2 regions of the Adlercreutzia sp. DFI.6.23 genome follow, and region 2 is predicted to be linked to the other one. Evidence: riboswitches for the same ligand, from Rfam matches in the RefSeq annotation. Region 2 holds a riboswitch; the other holds the start of a gene.
The links. Region 2 has a riboswitch for thiamine pyrophosphate ahead of thiM (hydroxyethylthiazole kinase). Riboswitches for the same ligand answer to the same signal wherever they lie in the genome.
Positions count from the first base shown of each region.

Region 1: linked by a shared signal. The riboswitch ahead of thiC (phosphomethylpyrimidine synthase ThiC) and the one ahead of thiM (hydroxyethylthiazole kinase) in region 2 are both predicted to bind thiamine pyrophosphate.

Region 1 is NZ_JANGBP010000005.1:230,866-236,412, reverse strand. It holds gene NE591_RS06970 (cysteine hydrolase family protein) at 1-217, opposite strand, end outside; gene thiE (thiamine phosphate synthase) at 277-948, opposite strand; gene thiC (phosphomethylpyrimidine synthase ThiC) at 1,186-2,580, opposite strand; TPP riboswitch at 2,570-2,695, opposite strand; gene NE591_RS06955 (thiamine diphosphokinase) at 2,726-3,355, opposite strand; RNA gene rnpB (RNase P RNA component class A) at 3,486-3,858, shown strand; gene NE591_RS06945 (DivIVA domain-containing protein) at 4,021-4,812, opposite strand; gene NE591_RS06940 (YggT family protein) at 4,876-5,133, opposite strand; gene NE591_RS06935 (cell division protein SepF) at 5,180-5,547, opposite strand, start outside.
Region 2 is NZ_JANGBP010000009.1:26,610-32,156, forward strand. It holds gene NE591_RS09290 (PLP-dependent aminotransferase family protein) at 1-1,655, shown strand, start outside; gene NE591_RS09295 (ATP-binding protein) at 1,652-2,503, opposite strand; gene NE591_RS09300 (MTH1187 family thiamine-binding protein) at 2,607-2,906, opposite strand; gene thiM (hydroxyethylthiazole kinase) at 2,969-3,859, opposite strand; TPP riboswitch at 3,939-4,060, opposite strand; gene mnmA (tRNA 2-thiouridine(34) synthase MnmA) at 4,273-5,352, shown strand.

The DNA of each region.
Region 1 (5,547 bases), on a different contig from region 2:
TGCCGGGGAGGTGGGCGTCGTTGGTGAAGACGACGGGCATACCGGCGGCGCGGGCGGCCGTCGTGAGCTTGGCCGTCTGTTGGATGGCGGGCAGCAGCACCGGCTCGAGCGGACCTCCCGTGGGGTCGCCCAGCTCGTCGATGACGAGCAGCGCGCACTTCGCGCGATCGATGGAGCTAAGGTCGATGAGGTCGTTGTTGTTCTCGTCGCCGAGCATGGATGTTCCTTTCTCTTGCCGTCCGTCTCCCTGGCACCTCAAAATGTGCAAACGATGACTTAAATGCCTAAGGTCTCATCGATGATACGCGAAAGCTCGCAAGTCGCCGCTTCAATATCGTCGGCGGCGAATATGGCGCTCACCACGGCGGCGCCGTCCACATTCAGCTCGGACAGGCGCGGCATCGTGGCGGCATTCACGCCGCCGATGGCCACGACGGGGATGTCCACGGCGGCCACAATGGCGCGGAACTCCTCGGGGGTGAGCACCCCGGCCTCGGGCTTGGTGGCCGTGCCGGTCACACCGCCGACGCCCAAGTAGTCGGCCCCGGCTGCCTCGGCGGCGCGGGCCTGTTCTACCGTCTGGGTAGAGACGCCCACGATGGCATCCGGCCCGAGGAGCGCCCGGGCCCGCTCGCAGGCCATGTCGTCCTGGCCCACGTGCACCCCGTCGGCACCCACGGCCAACGCGCATTCCACGTCGTCGTTCACCACGAAGGGCACGCCGGCCGCGCGGCAGAGCGCGAGCAGCTCCGCGGCCTCGGCCTGAAGCGCCTCGCCAGTTGCCTGCTTGTCGCGCAGCTGCACGAAGGTCGCACCCCCCGCGAGCGCCTCTTCCACGCATTCCGTCAGCGTCCGCTCCCCCAGCCACGCGTTGTCCGTCACCGCGTACAGCTTCAAGGCACGGCGAATAGCCTCCGCCGACCACTTTCCACGTTCCCGTGCAGGCATATTCACTCCTCGTTCCAAATTGGGTACCCGTTTCGATCGCTTTTTTCGAGTTGTTAGACATCACGCAAGCGCGATGCCGGACAAGCAAGCGAAAAGCGCTGCGAAAACACCTGGTCGGGCCTTTACGATGCAGCGTTTCCGCAAGTTGCTCTGTCAGAAAAGTCTAACAACTCGAATTTCTTGCCCTAATCGAGCGAGAAGGACGGCCCGACCCCGCTCCTTGTGCCCGAGGGGCGTCTATTCCGCGTCCAAGTCGACGACGAGCCCGTCCATGATGTCGTTCACGGTTTTCATGGCGCACATCTTGCCGCACATGGTGCAGGTGCCCTCGGTAGAGGGAGGTGCGCTTTCGAAGACGGCGCGGGCGCGGGCCGGATCGAGCGACAGGTCGAACATCTCGCCCCAGGCCACGCGGCGACGCGCATCGCTCATACGGTTGTCGCGGTCGCGGGCGCCGGGCACGCCCTTGGCGATGTCGGCGGCATGGGCGGCGATCTTCGTGGCCACCAGCCCCTCGCGCACGTCGTTCGCATTCGGCAGGCGCAAATGCTCGGCCGGCGTCACGTAGCAGAGGAAGTCGGCGCCGGAAGAAGCCGCAATAGCCCCGCCGATGGCCGCCGTGATGTGGTCGTAGCCCGGGGCGATATCGGTCACAAGCGGCCCCAGCACGTAGAAGGGCGCCTGGTGGCACAGCCTCTTCTCCAGCTTCATGTTGGCGGCGATCTCATCGAGCGCCATATGCCCGGGGCCTTCCACCATCACCTGCACGCCGGCATCCCACGCGCGGCGGGTGAGCTTGCCGATCTCGATGAGCTCGGCGATCTGCCCGGCATCCGTGGCGTCGTAGCCGCTGCCGGGGCGCATGGCATCACCGATGGAGATGCACACATCGTGCTCGTGCAAGATAGCCAGCACCTCGTCGTAGTACTCATAGAAGGGGTTCTCACGACCAGTGGCCTCCATCCAGGCGAAGATGAGCGACCCTCCTCGCGATACGATATTGGTGAGTCGCCCCGTCTCTTTGAACGACTCGATGACCCGGCGGTTCATGCCGGCGTGAATGGTGACGAAATCGACCCCGTCCTCGGCGTGGGCGCGCACCACTTCCAGGAAATCCTCGGGCGTAATGGCAATGAGCGCCTTTTCCAAGTAGCCGATGGCGTCGTACATGGGCACCGTGCCAATCATGGCCGGCGATTTCTCGACGAGCGCACGGCGGAAGGCACGTGTCTTGCCGGAGTTGGAGAGATCCATGATGGCATCGGCGCCCAGTTCCAGAGCCACGTCCACCTTCTCCCATTCCAGGGCCTCATCGGCCAAATCGCCCGAGATGCCGAGGTTCACGTTCACCTTCGTGGAAAGCGGCACGCCCTCCAACGTGGAACCGACGCCGGCCGGCGCGAGGCTTGCGTGATGGATGTTGGCCGGGATGGCGATGTGCCCGGCGGCCACGGCGGCGCGAATGGCCTCCGGCTCGCGGCCCTCGGCGGCGGCAACAGCGGCCATCTGCGGCGTGACGATGCCGGCGCGAGCGAAATCGATCTGAGTGATTGGCCGAACGTCGCTCGATGCGGCGCACGTGCGAGCGACGTTCGGCGCAGCAACGGCGCCGGCAGACTGGTGGTCAGTCATGGAAACTCCCTTCGTTGGCATTACCCATATCAGGTTCGGCGGGTCGGGGCGTGCACGGCGCCCCCTCTCAGCCTGCCCGGCCGCCGCGCGGCTGCAAGCTCCCCAGGTATATGGTTGTGCGATCAGTATAGAAAACCGACCGGCGCTACAGCGGCAGAAACACTGCCAGCGTGCCGCTTTCCAGGGCAATGCGGGCCGGGGTTCCGATAAATTCGTTGGAAAGGCCCCAGCTCGTGCGGTTCGTGAGGGCCACGCCATCAAGGCCGTATTTCAGGCCCTCCTCCACAACTCCCGTTGAAACGTCGGTGAGCGAGAACACCGACACGATGCCCGCACCCGCCGCATCCAAGCGCAGCTCGCCAGGGCCGACGAGAAATGCAATGCGCTCACGCTCCCCCACCGCCGTCACTGTCAGGCCACGCTCGGCGAAAGAGGCGAGAAGTTGCAAATTCGCCAATGTATGATCGAGCCGGCCACCGAGCGCCCCGTAGACCTCCACGGCATCGGCGCCGCGGGCGACGGCCTCGCCGAGGGCCAGCTCCATGTCGGAGGCGTCCTTCTCCGGCGGGAACGCAAGCACTTCCACCCCCTCGGGCACGTATCCCAGCGAGTCGAAGTCGCCGATGGCCAGATCGGGCGCGCAACCGACAGCCGCCAGGGATGCAAAGCCCCCGTCCACGGCGATAACGGCATCGAAGGCACCCGCCCCGTTGCGGGCGGAAAACTGCTCGGAATTGAATTCCGAGGCCCCGACGAGGGCGTACGTGGTCATCATTCCTCCTCTTCCTTCCAGGGCGAACCAGAAAGCCCAACGGCAGAACCGAGCTGAGCGGAAAGGTTTGAGCGCCGACGGCCCTTCTGTGGAATCCGCAGCAGCGCCGCTCTTTCTGCTACAATACCACAGGCGAGCGGGCCAGACGGTCGCGTACCCCCTCAGGGGTGCGAGGAAAGTCCGGGCTCCGCAGGGCAAGATGCCAGCTAACGGCTGGGCGGGGCGACCCGACGGAAAGTGCCACAGAAAAGAAGACTCCCCTGCTCGGAACATGCGGTGCGAGCCGCATGCGCGACACAGGAGAAAAGCTGAAACGGTGCGGTAAGAGCGCACCAGCGCGGCGGCAACGTCGCGGCTTGGCAAACCCCATCTGGAGCAAGCGCAAATAGGAGCGCCATACGGTGGCCCGCCGTGCGCTCGGGTTGCGTGCTAGAGACGCGGGGCGACTCGCGTTCGAGATAAATGGCCGTCCCCGACAGAACCCGGCTTACAGGCCCGCTCGCCTCTTTGTTTCGTTTGCCTGACGGCAAACGAACTACGTCGATGCTGCGGTTCCGACAGGCACCTCGCTGACTTCCTTGGGCGAACGGGTAAGACAAAAGACCAAGTAATAAGAAGAACCGCCCAATAAGGCGGTTCTTACATACCAGCTAGATTTTCTCGGCTGATTAATCGATTTCCTCGAACTCGAAGTCGTCGGCGTCGCCGAAGCCGGAGAGATCCTTCTCGTAGGGAGAGGCAACCGGGGTGGCGGCGGCCGGAGCCTGAGGCGTCACATAGGCGGAAGGCGCCACGTACTCGTCGATCTCGAAGTTGCCGGTGAGGCCGGGCACCACGTCGTACTCGCCATCCAGCGCCGTAGCGGCAGCCGGCACGTTGGCGCCGATGTCGGCCAGCTTGCGCGAGGCATCGGAGATGATATCCTTCAGCAGGTCGGCGTACTCCTCGCGGGCATCCTCGCGATCGTCCTGCAGCTTGCGGATGGCGTCGATGACGTCCTGGCGATCGGTGTTGGCGCGATCGATGATGCGCTGGGCCTCGTCGCGGGCGTCCTGAATGGTCTCGGTGGCGTTCGCGTTGGCCTTGGCGAGAATCTCGTCGGCCGAGCGCTGGGCGATGATGAGAGCCTGGGCAATGGCATTGTCGTCGGCGCGCTTGTCGGAAAGCTGGCGCTCCAGATCGGCGATGATAGCGTCCTTCTGGGCGAGCTGAGCGTCGTACTCGGAGGTGTCGACGGTCGCCGCGGCCACCTCGGTGATGGCCACCGTGGAAGCGGCAGGCGCGTCGAAGCCGCTGAAACGATCGGCCTCCAGCTGATCCTGGAGGTGCGCGATCGTGTCGTTCAAAATATCGATCTCGTCGGCGACATGCTCGAGGAACACGTCCACTTCATCCACATCGTAGCCTTTGCGGTCGATGGAGAAGCTCTGATTGTGGATGTCGGAAGCGGTGATTGCCATGTAGGTACCTCAGTTTCTTACGATGTTACGTCGCTGACACGTCGGAATGCCGGCCGTCTGAATTTAGAAAATCATCACCAGCAAACGTACCCCGAATTGTAATACAAGCAGAGCGATGATGGGAGTCACGTCCACCATTCCTCCAAGGGGCGGGATCAATTTTCGGAACAAGTTCAAATACGGGTCGCACAACTTGCCCAAAGCGCGATAGATGTCGCCGATGATGCCGCTTTGGGTGTTCGGCAGCCAGGACATCATCACGTAGATGAAGATGATCATGGAGTAGGCGTCGGCCAATCTCACGAGGAGGTAGGTCAGCATAGTTAGCAGGCTCCTTTATCGGAAGGTCTTGAGGGCGTGTCGGGCGCTAGATGATGCCCTGGGTGCGCAGGTAGGAGCGCTCGGCCTCGGTGAGCTCGTCGATGCGAGTGAGGGCGAACACCTTGTTGCCCACGCATTCCACGTTGGCGTCCAGAGCGCTGGCCACACCGAAGGAGAAGTCCAGGATGCGCTTGGCCAGCGCATCGGGGGTCGCTGCCAGGTTCAGCACCACGGCGTTGCCGAGCTTCAGCGCGGTGGAGACGGCCTCGGCGTCGTTATAGGCGCCGGGAGCCACCACCTTCAACGTGCGCGACGGCGTGAAGCGCGAGCTGGAAGCAGAGGAGCCCCGCGAGCTCGTCGAGCGCGTATCGGCCGGAGGCGTGGTGGATTCGAACAGTGAGTTCAAACCCTCGG
Region 2 (5,547 bases):
AAACCGTGAAATCGCCTTCCAAAGCCGGTTTCGAGGGCAAAAGCGCGCTCGGCGTAGCCAAAATGGGGGTTTCGGAAGGTGGCGACGTCGAAACCCTCGAAAAACTTGCCACAAAAGACGAGTCCTTTTGCATAGCTTGTGGCAAAGGGGATGTTTCGGGGGCGTGTGGGGGGTTCCAGGGCGAAGCGAGCCTCTGCGGGAATGCGACGAAAATCCGGAGCAACGCGTGCATCGGGGATGACAGGGCCGAATGCGGGGCATCTTGGAACGGCCAGAACGATGCCGGATGTGGGGCATCTTGGTGCGGCCAGAATGGCGCCGGACGCAAATGGCTCGCCGATTTCACGGGGGCGACGGCGCCGGAAGGGGTGTTTCCCTACGCGGCGTGGGCACGGACGCTGCGGCGCGTGTTGGCCGACGAGAGCGAGCGCACGGTGCTGGAGGCGTCGGGGCCTCAGGGATCGTCTCGGTTGCGGGCGGCCATCGCGGCGCATCTGCGGGGCTTTCGCGGCATGGAGGTGCATCCCGACCAGATCGTGATCGGTTCCGGTGCCCAGTCGCTTTATGGCTTGCTCGTGCAGCTGCTCGGTCGTAATCTGGCGTACGGCGTGGAAGACCCCGGCTATCCGCGGCTTACGCGCATCTACGAGTCGAACGACGTGGCGGTGCGGCCGATCGCTCTCGATGGGGAAGGGCCGGTCTTGGAGGCGCTCGAGCGTGCCCGCATCGACGTGCTGCACTGCACGCCGTCGCACCAGTTTCCCACCGGTATCACGGTGCCGGTGTCGCGCCGGCGCTCGTTGTTGGAATGGGCCCAGAGTGGGGTTGCCGCGCCCGAGGACGGTGCAGCGGCTAGGGAGATTCGCGGTCGGAGCGTGAAAGCTTCCAGTGCCCGGTCGCGCTACCTCATCGAAGATGACTTCGACTGCGAGTTCCGCATGGCGGGGCGTCCCGTACCTCCACTCGCGGCCCTCGATGGGGCTGGGCGGGTCATTTACGCGAACACGTTCTCGAAGACGCTCGGGGGTGCTTTCCGCATTGGCTACATGGTGCTGCCCGAGGCGCTGGCCGAACGGTTCCGCGACCGACTTGGCTTTTACGCCTGCACGGTGGGTGCATTGGAGCAGCTGACGTTGGCGCGGTTCATGGAGTCGGGGGACTACGAGCGCCATGTCAATCGCCAGCGGACGCGTTACCGGCGGCGGCTGAGCGCGCTGATTGACGCACTGGCGGCGTCTTCGGCCGGCGATCATTTGCACTTTGCCAATGCGGGTGCCGGGCTGCACTTTCTCATGGAGGTTAGGGGTGTCGAAGGAGACGAGAGAGATAGTGCGACTTTCGAGGAGCGCGTGGCCCGGCGCGCTGCGATTCGAGGCGTGCGCCTGGCGCCTTTGGGCCGTTATCGGTTCACGGGTTGCGAGGCGGGAGCTCCTGGGCGCAGCTCGAACGAAACGGTAGGCTGCCGGTGCGAGGCTCGCGAAGTCGAGGGTGCCCGAAGGGTATGCGACGAGGTGCGGTCTGGGTGCAGCGAGGGGAGGGGTCGGCGCCATCCCGCCTTCGTGATGAGCTTCTCTTCCTTGGAAGAAGAGACGATCCCGGAGGTAGCCGGGATCGTCTCGGAGGCGGTTATGGTCGAGCTGGGCGCCCGTGCCTAGCCGATGACGTCGCCGTTGACGGCGAAGGTGACCACTTCGAAGGGGATGTCCTTGCCCGACTGGGCGCAGGCCTCGGCGGCGGCGCGCTCGAGGCCGCCGCAGCAGGGCACCTCCATGCGGGCGACGGTGACCGAGGTGATGTCGTTGGCGGCGATGATGGCGGCGAGCTTGTCGGTGTAGGAGCCCTCGTCCAGCTTGGGGCAGCCGATGATGGTGACGTTGCCGCTCATGAAGCGCTCGTGGAAGCTGGCGCAGGCAAACGCGGTGCAGTCGGCGGCGATAAGCAGCCCGCGGCCCTGGTAGTAGGGGGCCTGCACCGGTACGAGCTTGATCTGGCACGGCCACTGAGCCAAGCGGTTCGGCAGAGCGGCGGCCACGGCGGAAAGCGCGCCGGCAGCGGCCGGAGCAGCGGCGCGGCCGGCCGGCGTGGGGGCCGGTGCCGAGGCGCCGTTCAGGGAGCGGCTGCGGGAACCGGGGCATCCGCCCTGGTGCGCAGGCGACGGCGCCGGCTTCGGAGCGTCGTCGATGAGGGTGCGAGCGGCCGAGCCGGGACAGCCGCTGCGGTGCTCGGCCGCGGCCGGAACGCTGCCAGCCGTCGCGCCGCCGTTGCGGGCGGCCAGGTGTGCCGCCACGGCAGCCTCGTCGTAGGGAGCGGCTTCCCGCTCGACGAAGGAGATGGCGTCGGTGGGGCAGGCCGGCAGGCAGTCGCCCAGCCCGTCGCAATAGTCGTCGCGTACCAGGCGCGCCTTGCCGTCGACCATGGCGATGGCGCCCTCGTGGCACGCGTCGACGCACAGGCCGCAGCCGGTGCACTTGTCCTCGTCGATGTGAATAATCTTGCGGAGCATGGAACCTCTTTCGCTTCGTGTCGTATTTCGGGCAGCATCATAGCGGGCCAACGCGAAAGCGCAAGGGCCTCCATGCAGATGATGGAAAGTTGTGGACGAACCCCTACTCGGCCAGCAGTGCCTCCACCTTCTCGACCTTGGTGTGCAGGGTGTCGGTGTGCCCCGGCCGGATGTCGGCCTTCAGGATGACCTCGGTGCGAACGCCCTGGTCGGCGAGGGCCATGGTCGCGTCGCGTACGACGGCCATGACCTCGTCCCAGTCGCCCTCGATCTCGGTGAACATGGAGGTGGTGCGGTGGGACAGGCCGGAGTCGCGGATGACGCGGATGGCCTCGGCCACATAGGGCGCGAGCTCGTCTCCCACGCCGAAGGGCGCGATGGCAACGGCAGCAAGGGTGTTCATAGGGCGGCCTTTCTCTTTGGTTGCAAATGCGGCTTCGAGGTTTGCGGGCTATCGCTATGGGATTACACGGCTGATGTGCTGGTGAGTGCCAGAGGCGCCTCAGTCACTTCTTCGGTGGTGAGGTTGTAGAGGGCATTGAGGAAGGCGACTTGGAAGCTGCCCGGACCGTCGCAGGTTTCGGCCGCGCGCAGGCCGGCCAGGTTGTAGGCGGCCGTTGCGGTGAGCGCTGCCACGAAGGGATCGGCCACGCAGGCGTAAACGGCGCATACGCCGCCCAGCGAGCAGCCAGAGCCGGTGATGCAGGTCATGAGGGGCGAGCCGCCGGAGAGCCGCGCCACCTGCACGCCGTCAGTGACAAGGTCGGTAGCGCCGGAAACGGCTACCGCGCCTCCCGTGAAGCGGGCGCACGCCACGGCGGCGCGCTCGGCGGCATCCACGGAATCAGTGCTATCGACGCCGCGGGGGCCGTCGCCGGAAGCGCCATCGGCCGAGTTGCCGCCAAGCCCCCACAGGTCGGCCACGGCGATGATCTCCGAGGCGTTGCCGCGCAAAATGGTCGGCGGATTCTCGCGCACGGCCTCGATGAGCCGAGTGCGCAGGCTGCCGATGCCCACGCCCACCGGGTCGAGCACCCAGGGCGTGGCCGCGGCCGCGCAGGCGCGCGCCGTGGCGGGAACCGTCTGCTCGTAGACGGGCATGAGCGTGCCCAGGTTGATGTAGACGGCCCCTCCCAGGGCGGCGACGCACTCGCCCTCGTCGGGCAAATACACCATGGCCGCCGAGCCGCCGACGGCCAACTGGGCGTTGGCGACGAAGCTCTGGGTCACGGTGTTGGTGATAGAAGGCGCGAGCGGGTTCGTCTCGCGCACCTCGCGCACGGCGCGGGCCATGAGCGTCCGCAGTTCCGCTTCAGTGCGGGTGGGGGAGGCGGTGGTAGTGGAATGTTCGGACATGGCGGTTCCTTTCCGGAAGCCGGAGCGTTGTCCTGCGGGCCGCGCCAAAAAAGGCGCTCCCCGCAGGACAACGCCCCTTGTGCTTGGCGAGCATGCTCCCTACGACAGTGTTAGCTGACAGGTTCGAAGGGTTGGGCGCCTGCGCCCTCTCAACCACGGGACGGCTTCGCGTGCCGCCGAGCGGTACCCCCGCATGCTTTCAGCTTAGCACGATGGCTTCGACGTGCGTGCGAGGAATTCGCTCGTGCCTTTCAAGAGGCGAAGAAACAGGGAAAAACGGGGAGAGGGAGCCAAGAGAGCTGCTGTGGGCCATCGTCGGGATAAGAGGTTGCCCATAGCGAAGGATGATTGGCGTTTCGGCGTGCTGTGTTATGATGCGCCCCATGACTTTCGAAGATGACAGGGAGACGGCTATGGCGCCCGGGACGTCCGGCGTAATGGCGGCGATGTCGGGGGGCGTCGATAGCTCCGTGTGCGCGCTGCTGTTGCAGGAAGCGGGCTGTGCCGTGCGCGGCGCGACGATGGTGCTGCGGGACGACCAGAAATCGACCTGCGGGTCGTCGCGCGATGTGGAAGACGCGCGGGAGGTATGCCGCCGCCTCGGCATCCCCCACGACGCCTTCGACCTGCGCGATCGCTTCGATGCGGCGGTGGTACGCCTCTTCTGCGACGCCTATCTCGAGGGCCGCACGCCCAACCCTTGCATCGCCTGCAATCGGTTCTTGAAGTTCGAGTCTCTCCAGCAGCGCCGCCGCGAGCTGGGGCTCGACTACGTGGCCACGGGGCACTACGCCCGGCGCCGGTGGGATGCGGCCACGGGACGCTGGCAGCTTCTGCGGGCATGCGACCCCGCCAAGGACCAAAGCTACGTGCTGTACCACCTTACCCAGGACACGCTGGCCCATATGCTGTTTCCCCTGGGCGAGCTGACCAAAGGCGAGGTGCGCGAGCTGGCCCGCGCCCGCGGCTTCGTCACGGCGGCGAAGCCCGAGAGCCAGGACATCTGCTTCGTGCCCGACGGCGACTATGCGGGGTTCATCGAGGGCCGCTGTGGCGCGGACACTGCTTTCAACCCGGGGGAGATCGTGGATCGGGAAGGGCGCGTGCTCGGGGAGCACGCGGGGCTCATCCGCTACACCATCGGGCAGCGCAAAGGCCTTGGCATAGCGGCGCGCGAGCCTTTGTATGTGCTGGCGAAAGACACGGCCGCCAACCGGCTCATTGTTGGCTTTAAGGACGAGCTGCTCAGCGTGGGGGTAGTGGCTAGCGATATGAACTTCATCAGCGGCGACGTTTGGCAAGGTCCGCGCGAGGTGCTGGTGAAGACTCACTACCGCCAGCACCCGGTGCCGGCGGTGGCCGAGCAGACTGGTGTTGACGAGCTGACCGTCGCCTTCGACGAGCCCCAGCGCGCCGCTGCCCCAGGACAGGCCGCCGTCCTCTACGAAGGCGACATCGTCCTCGGCGGCGGCACCATCGCACGGGCTCTGTAGCGTTTTGCGGAAGGATGCTTGCGGAAGCGTCTTTCCATAAAGAAAATAGGCGTTGCCAAAGAGCGTAATGCCAAAAACGGCACTTTGGTACCCGGCAAGGATTTTCGCGCCTGTCTTTGGCAAGATGAGGGGGTTTGGTACCCCGAATTCGGCCAACTCTCGCAGTTTGGTACCCAGATCCTAAAGAAACCCCAG